2 regions of the Bradyrhizobium elkanii USDA 76 genome follow, and region 2 is predicted to be linked to the other one. Evidence: predicted binding sites of a transcription regulator. Region 2 holds the regulator's gene; the other holds the start of a gene.
The links. The regulator HrcA, encoded in region 2, represses chaperone genes, less so after heat shock. The targets are predictions, from matches to a motif close to GTTAGCACTCNCNNNNNGNGAGTGCTAAC.

Region 1: a site for HrcA is predicted at 1,835-1,863, ahead of JEY66_RS18520 (co-chaperone GroES). Genes of this name have one in related genera too.

What each region holds. Positions count from the first base shown of each region.
Region 1 covers NZ_CP066356.1:3,837,222-3,844,630, reverse strand. Annotated here, with positions in the region: gene JEY66_RS18535 (sll1863 family stress response protein) at 1-250, shown strand, start outside; gene JEY66_RS18530 (cupin domain-containing protein) at 555-1,121, opposite strand; gene JEY66_RS18525 (usg protein) at 1,221-1,511, opposite strand; gene JEY66_RS18520 (co-chaperone GroES) at 1,907-2,221, shown strand; gene groL (chaperonin GroEL) at 2,267-3,907, shown strand; gene JEY66_RS18510 (hypothetical protein) at 4,611-4,826, shown strand; gene JEY66_RS18505 (hypothetical protein) at 4,867-5,064, shown strand; gene JEY66_RS18500 (Crp/Fnr family transcriptional regulator) at 5,082-5,819, opposite strand; gene JEY66_RS18495 (adenylate/guanylate cyclase domain-containing protein) at 6,157-7,409, opposite strand, start outside.
Region 2 covers NZ_CP066356.1:37,954-45,362, forward strand. Annotated here, with positions in the region: gene hemW (radical SAM family heme chaperone HemW) at 1-321, opposite strand, end outside; gene rdgB (RdgB/HAM1 family non-canonical purine NTP pyrophosphatase) at 308-943, opposite strand; gene rph (ribonuclease PH) at 955-1,668, opposite strand; gene hrcA (heat-inducible transcriptional repressor HrcA) at 1,839-2,927, shown strand; gene grpE (nucleotide exchange factor GrpE) at 3,093-3,698, shown strand; gene JEY66_RS00225 (VOC family protein) at 3,747-4,172, opposite strand; gene JEY66_RS00230 (AraC family transcriptional regulator) at 4,241-5,095, opposite strand; gene pncA (bifunctional nicotinamidase/pyrazinamidase) at 5,118-5,828, opposite strand; gene JEY66_RS00240 (hypothetical protein) at 5,913-6,848, opposite strand.

The DNA.
Region 1 (7,409 bases), 3.8 Mb from region 2:
AGCGTGGCGCGAAGCGGCCGACAAACTTGGCAGCGATGCCAAAAAATTCGCTTCTGAGCGTCGGGGCGATATTGACGCCGCCGTGAAGCGTATGAACGCCGATGCAGTCGAGGCGGAGAAAAAACTTGAGAAGTTGAACCAGGCGGGGACCCAGTCATGGTCCGCACTTATGGCAGCTTTGACGGAAACGCGTGCTGCCTTCGATCGCGCCAATGAGGCGGCACGGGACGCGTTCAAGCGAGCTGCCTGATCAAAGCACACTGGTTGGACTCAGAGAGACCGCCGCAAGGCGGTCTTTCTTTGGTACTCTACGAGGATCAAGAAATGACATTTGGCGGACTTCCGAAATTGGCCCATCGCGACATCTTGCGTTGCCGCACGAACTTGGTCGCTATCGGGGCAAAGCGGACGTAGAGTCACGCCGACGGTTTTATGGGTACACGGCCAAGAAAATCGTCATGCCCGGGCTTGACCCGGGCATCCATCGACCAGGAGAATCTCGCGAAGCAGGATGGATGGCCGGGTCAAGCCCGGCCATGACGGCCGCGAAAAGCCTACGCCTTCAACTCCACCGTCTTGAACTCGGCCGGCAGGATCACCTCCAGCAGTTCGACGTCGTCGGAGTAGTCCAGGATCATGTGCCGGATGCGCGGCGGCTGGGTCCAGGCGCTGCCTTGCTGCATCAGGGTCTCGCCCTCGCCTTCCATGTAGGTCTTCACCCAGCCCTTGAGCACGTAGACCATCTGGAAGTCGACATCGTGGAAGTGCAGCTTCGACACTTCATCGGGATTGCACGGTCCCTGCAGCCGGATGACGTGTGCCTGCGCGAGGCCATGCGAGGCGGCGGCGATGCCGAGGTCGCGGTACTTGGCATAGGCGCGCAGCCCGTCGGCCTTGAAGTCCTCTTCGCGGTGATGGCTGATCGCGACGCGCTGCTTCGGCCGCGCCTTGGTTGCAGCTTTCGCTGCGCTCTTCTTCGCCGCCGAGACGCGTCCCTTCGACTTGATGGTCTTGCGCGCGGACGATTTCGCGGACGTCTTCTTGGTGCCGGCGCCGAGCCCCGACCATTTCTTCTTCACCGCGGTCTTGGCTGCCGATCTTGATGCCGTCTTCTTGGCCATTGTTCGCCTCCCGTCTTTTTGTGACGGAGAGAGGCTAACACAAGTCGCGCGCCGCGAGGCGAGCAAAGGCGCACAGCGCGCTTTTGCTCCCTTGCCCGCTCAGTGCAGCCGGAACACGCCGTCGACGGCGCGCAGCTCGGCCGGCTTGACCAGCTTCGAATGCGCCACCGTCACCGAAAACAGCGGGCCTTCGAGCTTCGCCTGCCAGAACGCGAGGAAATCCTGCAGCGCCGGAAATTTCGGAAACAGGTCGTAGTTCTGCCAGACATAGGTCTGCAGCAACGAGGGGTGATCGGGCATCCGATAGAGGATTTGCGCCGTCGTCAGCCCGTACCCCAGCAACTGCTTCCGGAAATCGTCGGAAACAACCCCACCAACTCGCGAGACCATGCCAACCTCCTGTGACGGAGCGCATTCACGTGGTGGCCGACCTCCCCCGCCGGACCACCGGCAATGGATGCGCTCACATGAGAGAAATGTGACGCACGCGACTAACCCATCTCAAGCCTAAATGTTTAATAGGTTGTTGAAATTTCTTGCGTTGGCAGCAGCTTACCGCATCTGCTAATAGCCCCCGCGCCCTCTCCCTGGCGGCATTAAGGATGTCGAAATGATCTCGGCATCCCTTTGGCAGGCGGCACTTACGAGTGCCAATTTTTCTGCTAGAGGCACTTGCCCGCCGCCAAGGCTTGGCCTATCTCCTGCCTAGTCAGTCTGGCACTCGCTGGGCTGGACTGCTAACTCTCCAAAAATCTACAGCATCTACAAATGTTTAGGAGGACTGCATGAAATTCCGTCCGCTTCACGACCGCGTCGTGGTCAAGCGTATCGACGCCGAAGAGAAGACTGCTGGCGGCATCATCATTCCGGACAGTGCCAAGGAAAAGCCCTCGCAGGGCGAAGTCATCGCCGTTGGCCCGGGCGGCCGCGACGAAGCTGGCAAGCTGATCCCGATCGACCTCAAGGTCGGCGACCGCGTCCTGTTCGGCAAGTGGTCCGGCACCGAGGTCAAGATCGACGGTGAAGACCTGCTGATCATGAAGGAAAGCGACATCATGGGCGTGCTCGACGTCCCCGCTTCCAAGAAGAAGGCGGCCTAAGCGCCTCCTCCCTCCCCAGGCAAACCATTCCAAGGAAAAATTCAGATGGCAGCTAAAGAAGTCAAATTCTCCGTCGAGGCACGCGACAAGATGCTGCGCGGCGTCGACATCCTGGCCAACGCGGTGAAGGTCACCCTCGGTCCGAAGGGCCGCAACGTGGTGCTCGAAAAGTCGTTCGGCGCTCCCCGCATCACCAAGGACGGCGTCACCGTCGCCAAGGAGATCGAGCTCGAGGACAAGTTCGAGAACATGGGCGCCCAGATGGTGCGCGAAGTCGCCTCCAAGTCCGCTGACGCGGCCGGCGACGGCACCACCACCGCGACCGTGCTCGCGGCTGCGATCGTGAAGGAAGGCGCCAAGTCGGTCGCCGCCGGCATGAACCCGATGGACCTGAAGCGCGGTATCGACCTCGCGGTCGAAGCCGTCGTTGCGGACCTCCAGAAGAACTCGAAGAAGGTCACCTCGAACGAGGAGATCGCCCAGGTCGGCACCATTTCGGCCAATGGCGATGCCGAGATCGGCAAGTTCCTCTCCGACGCCATGAAGAAGGTCGGCAACGAGGGCGTGATCACGGTCGAGGAAGCCAAGTCGCTCGAGACCGAACTCGACGTCGTCGAGGGCATGCAGTTCGACCGCGGCTACATCTCGCCCTACTTCGTCACCAACGCCGACAAGATGCGCGTTGAGATGGACGACGCCTACATCCTCATCAACGAGAAGAAGCTCTCCTCGCTGAACGAGCTGCTGCCGCTGCTCGAGGCCGTGGTGCAGACCGGCAAGCCGCTGGTCATCGTCGCCGAGGACGTCGAAGGCGAAGCCCTCGCCACCCTCGTCGTCAACCGCCTGCGTGGCGGCCTGAAGGTCGCGGCCGTCAAGGCTCCGGGCTTCGGCGATCGCCGCAAGGCCATGCTGCAGGACATCGCGATCCTGACCGGCGGCCAGGCCATCTCGGAAGACCTCGGCATCAAGCTCGAGAACGTCACGCTGCAGATGCTCGGTCGCGCCAAGAAGGTGATGATCGACAAGGAGAACACCACGATCGTCAACGGCGCCGGCAAGAAGGCCGACATCGACGCCCGCGTTGCCCAGATCAAGGCGCAGATCGAGGAGACCACCTCGGACTACGACCGTGAGAAGCTGCAGGAGCGTCTCGCCAAGCTCGCAGGCGGCGTCGCGGTGATCCGCGTCGGCGGCGCGACCGAGGTCGAGGTGAAGGAGCGCAAGGATCGCGTTGATGACGCGATGCACGCGACCCGCGCGGCTGTCGAGGAAGGCATCGTCCCGGGCGGCGGCGTCGCCCTGCTCCGTGCCTCCGAGCAGCTCAAGGGCCTGCGCACCAAGAACGACGACCAGAAGACCGGCGTCGAGATCGTGCGCAAGGCGCTGTCGGCTCCCGCTCGCCAGATCGCGATCAACGCCGGTGAAGACGGTTCGGTGATTGTCGGCAAGATCCTGGAGAACAAGGCCTACAACTACGGCTTCGACTCCCAGACCGGCGACTATGCCGACCTCGTCAAGAAGGGCATCATCGACCCGACCAAGGTCGTGCGCACCGCGATCCAGAACGCTGCCTCGGTGGCCGCGCTCCTGATCACCACGGAAGCGATGGTTGCCGAGCTGCCGAAGAAGAACGCCGGCGGCCCCGCGATGCCTCCGGGCGGCGGCATGGGCGGCATGGACTTCTAAGCGACGAAGTCGTCCCGGACGCGGTGCAGCGCGAAGCGGTGCACCGCAGAGCCGGGATTTCGCTCAACGACAACGAAATGCAGAACCCCGGCAGCGATGCCGGGGTTTTTGTTTGGGCAAGCTCGCTTACTGCAGCGCGGCCAATGCGGATGCTTTGCACAACCTCACGCTGAGACAGGAGCCTCACGCGGCTCCCAGCATGCACGTTATGCACAACACTCTCCGTAAACATACGTTGGTCTGAGTTGACAATTTCAAAAAAATTTTGCGCGAGAGTCGCAAACCGAACCGACAGCGTCATCTTCGTCCCGCACAGTAAGCTCGGGACGAGATCGAACTTCACTCTCAAAAATCCGAATCGAGCACGGAGCGTCAGCTCCCGTGACGCGGGCGAGCGTTGCGGAGAATGCTTTCACTTGCGAGGGAGGCTGTACGGTGGGCGAAAGCGAAGAGGTTTTCTGCCGAGCCGCCTGAAGAAGCGGCGTTGAAGTCACATTGAGGATTCGTTCAAGGAGGGACCTGGCCGGTTGGAAGAAGCCCACTGACGAGCATGCAGCCCCCACTGCCGATGCTCCGTCAACCGCCGCAGGTGCGCGATGCCCCCCAACTACCCCGCGCACCGATCTGGGGCCAATCCAACCGGCCGGACTATTCTGCAAGGCAAAAGGCAAAAAGCAAAAGGCAATATGGGAGGGAGGCGCTCATGGGCATGGTGATGGTCAGATGTCCGCAAACCGGACACGCGATTTCCACCGGAATCAAAACCGATCGCGAGAGCTTTCGACGCAGCACCGTGTTCTTCGCGCGCACCCCCTGTCCGTTTTGCCGCGCGGATCACGCCTGGTTTGCGCGGGACGCGTGGGTCGATGAGCCGAGCATCCGCGTGCGGCGACGCCGCGGCGGCGGTTCGCCGGCCTGAAAATGGCCGCCACTTTTGACGACCGCGATGGAGGGACACCATGGCGCAGGTGCAGATCTCGACGGAAACGTCTGCCTGGCTGCTGCAGGCCAAGGACTTTCTCGACGAAGCGCGACGGCTGAAACCCGGTCTGAAGCGCAATGAGTTGCGCGAGACCGCAAAGGTGCTGCGCGAGATTGCGAAGCTCGAAGAGGCATCCTCCCCCGCACGGGAGCTTGATCGGCGGCCGGGAAGCTGACCGCACCGGGGACACGCTCACACGGCGTCGTCCGCCTCGATTTCCGGGATGCGCGGATCGTTGGCCGACGCCATTCCTCGCGTTCGAACCTTGTCGCCCGAGAAGATCTCCTCGGCTTCGAGACGCATGACGCGATGGCATTCGCACGCCGCCGCCAAGAGCCGCGCCCGATCGATCTCGATCTGGCCTCGTTGATCCGACCTGATCGCGCCGCGCTTGCGCAGGTTGCCCATCAGCAAGGTCACCGTTGTTCGTCGCACGCCGAGGATTTGTGACAGCGCGTGCTGGGTCAGCGGGAGGACGTCGCTGTCGACGCGGTCGCGAAGCTGAAGCAGCCAGCGCGCCATCCGCGCCTCGACCGGATGGAGCGCATTGCAGGCGGAGCCGAGCTGAAACTGGATCAGCATCGATCTGACATGCTTCTGGATTGCCTGCCGAATCCCGGGACTGCGGCCGAAAGCGGCATGAAAGCGCGCCGCCGGAACCCGCGAGGCGGTACCAGCCGCACGAACGACGGCGGTAATGCCTGACGGCGAGGCTCCAAGCACCGAAAGACTGCCCACCGCCCCTTCGCATCCAACCACACCGGTCGCGACCGTGTGCCCATCCGCCATGTCGATCATCAACAGGATCGCGCCGCTGTGAGGAAAGAAGACGTAGTCGATCTCGTCACCGGCGCGCGCCAGGACTGCATCCTGTTCGAGCGCAACGGTCTCAAGTTCGGGTCTCAGGAGGTCCAGATCCGCCGGCGACAATGTCGCGAGAAGGCGATTACGAGTTCCACCGGAAATGCTCACCTGCGGGAACGTCAAGGGTCGCACAGCATACTCACTCAAACACAGGATCAAAAACAAATTCCAAACGCTTGACCGCAAGGCGGAATTCTCTGCAGCAGCGCTTTTTAAAGTAGATGCAAATGCGCCAGCGGACGCAATAGCAAAATGCGCATCGCCGCCACCGTAGAACTTCGGGAACCCAACAGTTCCAGTTTCGCTTCGCAAGCGCCGCGCGCGAAATCCGAACCTGCTCTTTCACCACCCGCGCGAGGAGGAAGGTGGCGGACGCGGTGTGACCGTTCCGCTGCGGCACCCGTCAAGACGCGCGCGAGTGGCGGTCCGGCCACTGATGCGCCTGCGCGAGCAGTTCCTGCGCGTCCTTGATCTCGGCAAGATCGAGCGCCGCATCGAAGCCGGCGAGCACCGGCGCCAGCAATCGAGATATCTCCTCTGCCCGGCCGCTGCGGCTGTAAAGACGTGCAAGTCCCAGCGCGCCGCGCAGCTCGAACGTCCTGGTCTGCTGCCTTCGCGCAATCTCGAGGGCGCGGCGGAAGGCGCCCTCGGCGCCGGACATGTCAGGGCTGACGCGGCGCGACCGCAGTTCGCCCTGCACGCGGTAGAGCTCGGCATCCAGCCAGTGCTGCCCGGACTGCTCAGTCGCCTCGATCAACCCATCGATGATGTCGAGCCCGGCATCGACATGCCCGGCCTCCGCATTCGCCACGGCAATGTGCAATCCCCAGAACGGTTCACAGAGGTAGCAATCGTTCTCGTGAAGCAACGTCCAGCCACGCTGCATCTCAGCGAGACCTGCGGCCCGGTCGCCGGCACGCCACTTCTCCAGACCATTGAGATAGGTGCCGGCGGCGACATACAGCGGCATCGTGTGGTCCTGCGCCAGGCCCAGGGCAAGGATCGTCTCGGTCTGGCGCAACCTGCTGCCGCACAGCCCGTCGAAGACGGCCTTGTGAACCAGCGCATTGGCGCGCGCGAGCGCGCGCTGTTTCCCGGCGACGTTCACCGCTGCGCCCGCGAGCTGCCGGGCCCGATCGATCTCGCCACGCGGCCAAAGCACCAGGGCGAGAAATCTCATGATGACGAACGGCAAGTCGAGCGTCGAGGCCTTGAAGGTTGCCGGATCCGGCTCGGTCGCATAGGCCGCGAAGGCCTGTTCGAGATGGATGCCCGCGTTCAGGTACTCGCCCGCGAACCAGGCGGTCACCCCGCTGGTCCAGCGCGCCACGATTGCCGCCACCGGCGAATCCGGATGCCGCTCCGCTGCGCCCATGATCGCCTCCGCCAGCTCTCGCATCGGCGCGAGCTCGCCGTGGGTCAAGCAGGCGTTGAAGAGGCCCGACTGGATCGGCGCGAGCTCGATTGGATCATCGACATCCGAGGCGAACTGCCGGGCGCGCGTCCAGGCGGCCACCGTCTCGGGGGCGCTGTGCCCAAGACTGCCCCGCAGCGCGCGGCCGTAGGCGATTTGCAGATGGAGCCGGCCGATCATCCGAGCCGGCTCGTCGGGCAGTTGATCGGCGATCGCGACCGCCTTGCCGAGATGCGCGATCG
Region 2 (7,409 bases):
GACGCTGGTCGGATTGGCCTCGAGCGTGACCTCGACATCGCGCGAGACCTGCCAGTGCTTGCCGATCGCATCGAGCACGGCACCGACGGTCTGCGGCTGCATCAACGACGGCGTGCCGCCGCCGAGGAAGATCGAGGACACCTGCCGCCCCGGAACGCGCGCGGCCGTCGTCTCGATCTCGCGGGCGAATGCGCGCACGAAACGATCCTCGTCGACGGGCGCATGCCGCACGTGGCTGTTGAAATCACAATACGGGCATTTCGACAGGCAGAACGGCCAGTGCACGTAGACGCCGAAGGCTTCTCGGTCAGCGTGGCTCAAGGCAGATCTCCGCGAGCTTCACGAAGGCGCGGGCGCGATGCGACAGGCCGAGCCCGAGCGGCGGCAGGCCGTGCTTCTCGATGCTGGTCATCTCGCCGAAGGTCCGCGTGTAACCGTCGGGCAGGAAGGCCGGATCGTAGCCAAAGCCGGCAGTGCCGCGCGGCGGCCAGACCAGGGTTCCATCGACGCGGGCCTCGACCTCTTCGAGATGATCGTCGGGCCAGGCCACGCACAACGCCGACACGAAATGTGCCTTGCGCCGGTCCGGTGCGGTGGCGCCGCGTTCCTGCAGCAGCCGCTCGATCCGCGTCATCGCCGCCATGAAGTCCTTGCCCTCGCCGGCCCAGCGCGCCGAGTAGATCCCGGGTGCGCCGTCGAGCGCGTTGACCACGATGCCGGAATCGTCGGCGAAGGCGGGCAGCCCGGTCGCCCTCGCCGCCGCGATCGCCTTGATCGCCGCGTTGGCGCGAAAACTGTCGCCGGTCTCCTCGGGCTCGGTGAGGTCAAGCTCGCCAGCCGACACCACCTCCACGCCGTGCGGCGCCAGCAGTTCCCGCATCTCGGCAAGCTTGCCGGGATTATGGGTGGCGATGACGAGCCTTCCGGTGATTCGGCGATGCATGACCAATCTGACTACGCCACCGCGATCTTTTGCAAGTCGACCAGACGCGCGACACCTTTGCGCGCCAGCGCCATCAGCGCCAGGAACTCGCCTTCCGAGAACGGCGTCTTCTCGGCGGTGCCCTGCACCTCGATGATCCGGCCGTCGCCGGTCATGACGAAATTGGCGTCGGTGTCGGCCTCGGAATCCTCGGCATAGTCGAGATCGAGCACCGGCGTGCCCTGGTAGATGCCGCAGGAGATCGCCGCCACGTTGTCGCGCAACACATTGGTCTTCAGCATGTTGCGGGTCTTCATCCAGTTGATGCAGTCGGCCAGCGCCACCCAGGCACCGGTGATCGAGGCGGTGCGGGTGCCGCCGTCGGCCTGGATGACGTCGCAATCGACCGTGATCTGACGCTCGCCGAGCGCCTCGAGATCGACGGCCGCGCGCAGCGAGCGGCCGATCAGCCGCTGGATCTCGACCGTCCGGCCGCCCTGTTTGCCGGCCGAGGCCTCGCGACGGGTGCGTTCCAGGGTGGCACGCGGCAGCATGCCGTATTCGGCGGTGACCCAGCCGCGGCCCTGGCCCTTCAGCCACGGCGGCAACCGCTCTTCCAGCGTGGCGGTCACCAGCACATGGGTGTCGCCGAACTTCACCATGCAGGAACCCTCGGCATATTTGACGACGCCGCGTTCCAGCGACACGGGACGCAGTTCATCGGGTGCACGGCGGCTTGGCCGCATGAAATCCTCCAGAAATCCGAGAAAATTGGCTGGCCGTGCTTGTAGGAGCGGGAAGGGGCAGCGGCAAGGGTTTTCGGCCCCGGTATGGTCCGGTACGAGGGGACCGAATGCATGCTTGTCATCGGCCTCCCGGATCGACAAATTATGCAGTAATTGTGAGGGACTGGAGTGTGACTCACCACGATCCGATTGGCCTGATTGCGCCGCATGCCGGGCTCGCCCAGCTCAACGAGCGTTCGCGCGACATTTTTCGTCAAATCGTCGAAAGCTATCTCGCGACCGGCGAGCCGGTCGGTTCGCGCAACATCTCGCGCCTGATCGCATTACCGCTGTCGCCGGCCTCGGTCCGCAACGTGATGTCGGATCTCGAGCAGCTCGGCCTGATCTATGCGCCGCATACCTCCGCCGGCCGGTTACCCACCGAACTCGGGCTGCGCTTCTTCGTCGATGCGCTGATGCAGGTCGGCGACCTCACCGAGGCCGAGCGTCAATCGATCCAGACCCAGCTTGCTGCCGTCGGCCGCGCGCAATCCGTCGAGGCCGCGCTCGGCGAAGCCTTGACGCGGCTGTCGGGGCTGACCCGTGCCGCGGCGGTGGTGCTGACGCAAAAGTCGAATGCGCGGCTGAAGCACATCGAGTTCGTGCGGCTGGAGCCGGAGAAGGCGCTGGTCGTGCTGGTCGGCGAAGACGGCCAGGTCGAAAACCGCGTGCTGGCGCTGCCGCCGGGTGTTCCATCCTCGGCCCTCACCGAGGCGACCAACTTCCTCAATGCGCGGATCCGCGGCCGGACGCTGGCTGAAGCGCGGCTCGAGCTCGAGACGGCATTGACGCAAAACCGCGCCGAGCTCGATCAGCTCACGCAAAAAGTGGTCGCGGCGGGCATCGCGAGCTGGTCCGGCGGCGAGAACGAGGACCGTCAGCTGATCGTGCGCGGTCACGCCAATCTGCTCGAGGACCTGCATGCGCTCGACGATCTCGAGCGCATCAAGTCGCTGTTCGACGATCTCGAAACCAAGCGCGGCGTGATCGATCTGCTCGGCCGCGCCGAACGCGGCGAGGGTGTGCGGATCTTCATCGGCTCGGAGAACAAGCTGTTCTCACTGTCGGGTTCCTCGACCATCATCGCGCCCTACGGCGACGCCCAGGGCCGGATCGTGGGCGTCCTCGGTGTGATCGGACCGACGCGGCTGAACTATGCGCGGGTGATCCCGACCGTCGATTATGCCGCGCGCATCGTCAGCAAGATGCTGGGCGGCTGACCGGAGGGCGATTTCGCTTTCATTTGACGGGTTTTCTTCACCCAGGCCGGAGATCCCAGTTCCCGAGACCGGTATGTTGCGCTTGATTTTCGCCGCCCAAAGCACGATATCCCGGCAAGCAATCCCCAAGATTTGAACCGACGCGAGTTTTCGAGAAGGCAAGCCATGACCGATCCGAACCGGGCCAATGACAACACCGAGAATTCGGCGCCGACGGGTGAGCCCGTGGTCTCGAAGCCCTACATCATGCCTGACGAGCCCGAGGCCGGATCGGCAGAGGCGCTGACCAAGGAACTCGCCGAGGCGCGCGACCGGACGCTGCGCACGCTGGCCGAGATGGAGAATCTCCGTCAGCGCACCCGCCGCGAGGTCGCCGACGCCAAGACCTACGGCATCACCGGCTTTGCCCGCGACGTGCTCGACATCGCCGACAACCTGCAGCGTGCGCTCGATGCGGTGCCGGCCGAGACCAAGGAAGCCGCCGATCCCGGCCTGAAGGCGCTGATCGAAGGCGTCGAGCTGACCGAACGTTCGCTGCTCAACGCGCTGGAGAAGAACGGCGTCAAGAAGTTCGACCCGATCGGCGAGAAGTTCGATCCGAACTTCCAGCAGGCGATGTTCGAGGTGCCTGATCCGTCGGTGCCGTCGGGCACCGTGGTGCAGGTCGTGCAGGCCGGCTACATGATCGGCGAGCGCATCCTGCGTCCGGCCCTGGTCGGCGTCTCGAAGGGCGGCGCCAAGGCCGCCCCGAGCGCCGACATCACCGCCTGATCTGTCCGCTCCCGGCTGCCCGTTTGTGAGCTCGCGGATTGCGCGGGCTCACGGTCGCGGCTTTTCGTGTGCCTTCGGCCAATAGGTGCCGAAGCTCCAGAGATTTCCTTCCGGATCGCGGCAGGCGAAGTCGCGGCTGCCATAGTCGGTGTCGCGCAGCTCCATCTCGATCTTTGCGCCGACAGCCTTGACCTTCGCGTGCAGCGCGTCGGGATCGTCGACGGCGATATAGATCGAGTCCGTGCGGCGGTTGTCGAGGTCGCCGACCAGCCTGCCATATGCATCGTCACGGCCCTGGCCCAGCATCAGCATCGAGGAACCATAGGCGAGCTCGGCGTGATGGATCACGCCGCCATCGCGGTAGACGACGTGTTCGGTGAACCCAAGCACCGTCGTAAGCCAATTGGTCATCGCCTCGGCGTCCTTGCAGCGCAGGGTCGGGTAGATGCGGGGCGGTTCGATGTCGTGCGTCATGGTCGCTCACCTCCTTGGCTGACGGCGCCATCCTGCACGAGGCAGCGCGGCGTCGGCTTGAAGGTTTGTTACCAGTCCGCCAGCCCATCGCCGGCGTGAACCAGCCGGCGGTCGGTCAGCGCCTGGCGGCGCGCCCAGGCGGTTGGCGGTTCGCCTGCGAATTCGACGAACTCGCGGGCGAGATGGGCCTGGTCGGCATAGCCGCTTTCCACCGCGATCCCCGCCCAGCCAAGCGCGGCTTGGCTTTGTGCCAGCTGGCTCGCCCGGTGAAACCGCATCATGCGCGCCAGCGATTTGGGGGCGAGGCCGAGCTCGGACCGAAACCGGCTGGCCAGATGCTTGCGGCTCCAGCCGATCTCGTCGGCCAGTGCCGTGATGCTGATAGCGCCGGCCGAACGCGCCAGCTTTCGATAGGCGAACGCGACTTCGGGAGATGGCATGCGGCCGGCGCGGCGCAGCACGAACGCCTCGAGCAGGTCGAAGCGGCGCTGCCAGCACGTCACGGCGCCGAGCTGCTCGCGCAGACGACGGCCATCATGGCCCAGCACATCGTCGATATCGACCATGCGCCCGACCAGGTCGGTCACGGCGCCGCCGAAGAAGCTGTAGGCGCCGAGCGGGGTGAAATCGACCTGTACGCAGGCGGCGCGGCCGTCGGACTCGATGTAAACCGGCCCGGCATGCAGGCCGGCGGCGAAGCTGAGCTGACGATCGGCCGCGCCGGGCTCGCGCGACAGCGCGATCAGGAACGGCGAGCCGAAACTGATGATCAGCGGGACGATCAGCGGCGCGGTCTGCCGTTGTGCGAACCGGCCCGTCGCGGTCTCGCGATAACCGGTGATCCGGACGATCAGGCCCGCCAGGCGCGGCGATGGCAGGCGCTGCGCGAGATCGAATGCCAGGGGTGACGCAGACGCGGCCATGCGGATCTCGCGAGGCTGCGTCTTACGCGATGTCCGAGGACTGGATGCGCTTGACGCCGGCCTTGGCCATGTCGTCCCAGGCCTTGGCGAGCGATCCCTGGGTGTCGATGCCGCGGCAGGCATCTTCCACCACATAGGTCTCGAAGCCGGCCTTGCGCGCATCGAGCGCGGTCCATGCGACGCAGAAGTCGGTGGCCAGCCCGGCCACGAAAACCCGTTCGACGTTGCGCGCCTTCAGATAGGCGGCGAGCCCGGTGGTGGTCTTGCCGTCGGCCTCGGTGAAGGCGGAGTAGCTGTCGACGTCCTTGTGAAAACCCTTGCGGATGATCAGCTCGGCCTGCGGGATCGCGAGATCCTTCGACAGCGAAGCGCCATCGGTACCCTGGACGCAGTGGTCGGGCCACAGCACCTGCTTGCCATAGGCAAGGTCGACGGTCTCGAACGGCTTCTTGCCGGAATGGGTCGAGGCAAAGGAGATGTGTCCGGGCGTGTGCCAGTCCTGCGTCATCACCACATTGGCAAAGCTCCTGGCGATCCGGTTGATCACCGGCACCACCTGCTCGCCGTCCTTCACCGCGAGGCTGCCGCCGGGCAGGAAGCAGTTCTGGACGTCGATCACGAGCAGCGCGGAGCTATCGTCGGGCTTGATCGCAGCCGCCCAGAGATGTTTTGGAACCAGCGCGGCAAGCGCCAGCGTACCGAGTCCTGCAACGACCTGTCGTCGATCCAACATCGCGCCCCTCCTCGCTCCGATAACCGTGCGAGGAGGCTAGTTCCGTTCGTGGAGCTGCGAAAGTCCGATTTTTCGGCGGGCCTGTCAGCCGCGCGGCTGGATGCCGTCGCGCACCGCGCGGAAGCGCGGGAAGGCCTTCTCCCAATCGGTGCGCGGGGAGCTGCCGATGATGCGCATCGATGTTTGCGCGCCGAACCGCAGCCACTGCACGATGGTCACCGGGGTGTTGTCCTTGCCGCTGACCGCGTCGATCCGCGTCTCGAAGCCGGGCTGGCCGTCGATCCGGATCGGTTCGGACATGGTGATCCGCCCGTCGCGCACGCCGGGGATCGTGGTGGCGATCTGCTGCGCGAAGCGGCCGCGATCATCCGGTGTGGCCGGGGCCGAGCCGATGATGCCAAGCAGCATGAAGGGCTTGGTCTCAAGGCCCCTGTCGTCGCCGTCGGCCATCAGCAGCGCCGCGCCCGGCGCCAGCATGCGGACATTCTTGAAGCTGCTGAGCTCGGTGACCTTGAACGGCATCATGCCGAGCTGTTCGTCGACCGGCACCTCGTTGCGGATCTGGGCGGTGGCGAACATCTGCCGCACGGCGTCGTCGGTGTAGATCTTGCTCGCGTTCTCCGGCACCTGCACCGCGACATAGCCTGAGAAGGTCGGTCCCGGCAGGATCATCGAATAGCGCCGCACATTGGTGGTGCCGTCACGCGCGCTCTCCACGGTGTAATAGGCAAGGCCGGCCGGCGTCTCGAGGCTCTCCGGCTTGATGTTTCCGCTACCGGCCGGGTTGGCCTTGAAGGCGCTCACGACCTCGTTGTAGGCGTCCGCGGGCAGATCGGCGATCAAGACCTTCACGCCCTGGTCCTCGGTCTCGAAGCCGATGAACGACTTGGCGCGGTTGAGACCCACCAGCGGCTTCATCCCGACATGCGCGCCCGGCGGAAACACCACGTCGGCGGCAAAGCCACGACAGGTGGCAGCAAGCAGCAAGGCAACCGCAACGAGAAGTCGAAAAGGCGTCATGGGGATCTACCGGTTTTGCTTGGTGGCCGCGCAACGGGGCCGGTGCAGGGCTGGATGGCCTCTTTCAGTCGGACCGCTTTTAGCGGTTTTGATGACCCTGCAACAGGCCACCAAAGCCCCGCTCCGGGCCTGCAGGCCCGATTCCATGGGCTTTTCGTCCCGATTGGCTGGCACTTTCCAGTTTCCCGACGTTTCCGACGATCGGCCGCCAGCGGCCAAACAGCGCGCCCTCGGCCTGTGCGCCGCTCCCGCATACGACGTTTGTGAGTATTCACTCAACAGCGCGGACGTCGTGTAGCGGATGTTCGCGGTCGACGGCGGGCGGCATCATTGCCGATTTGTTAACTTGGACCGGGCTTGAACCGGCGCTGCAGCCGGGCTGACACAATCTTTCAAACGTCAGTCTTTTCAGGCCTCAACGTTGCGTCCAGTCCTTGCGGGCAGGACCCTCTCTCCTATATCAGGCTCACCGTCGCAATATCGCGAGTATGTGAACGTCTGGGGGTTCGGTACGGAGCGCCGTCAGGGCCCAACCAACCTGCCGTAGCAAAGAGGATATCA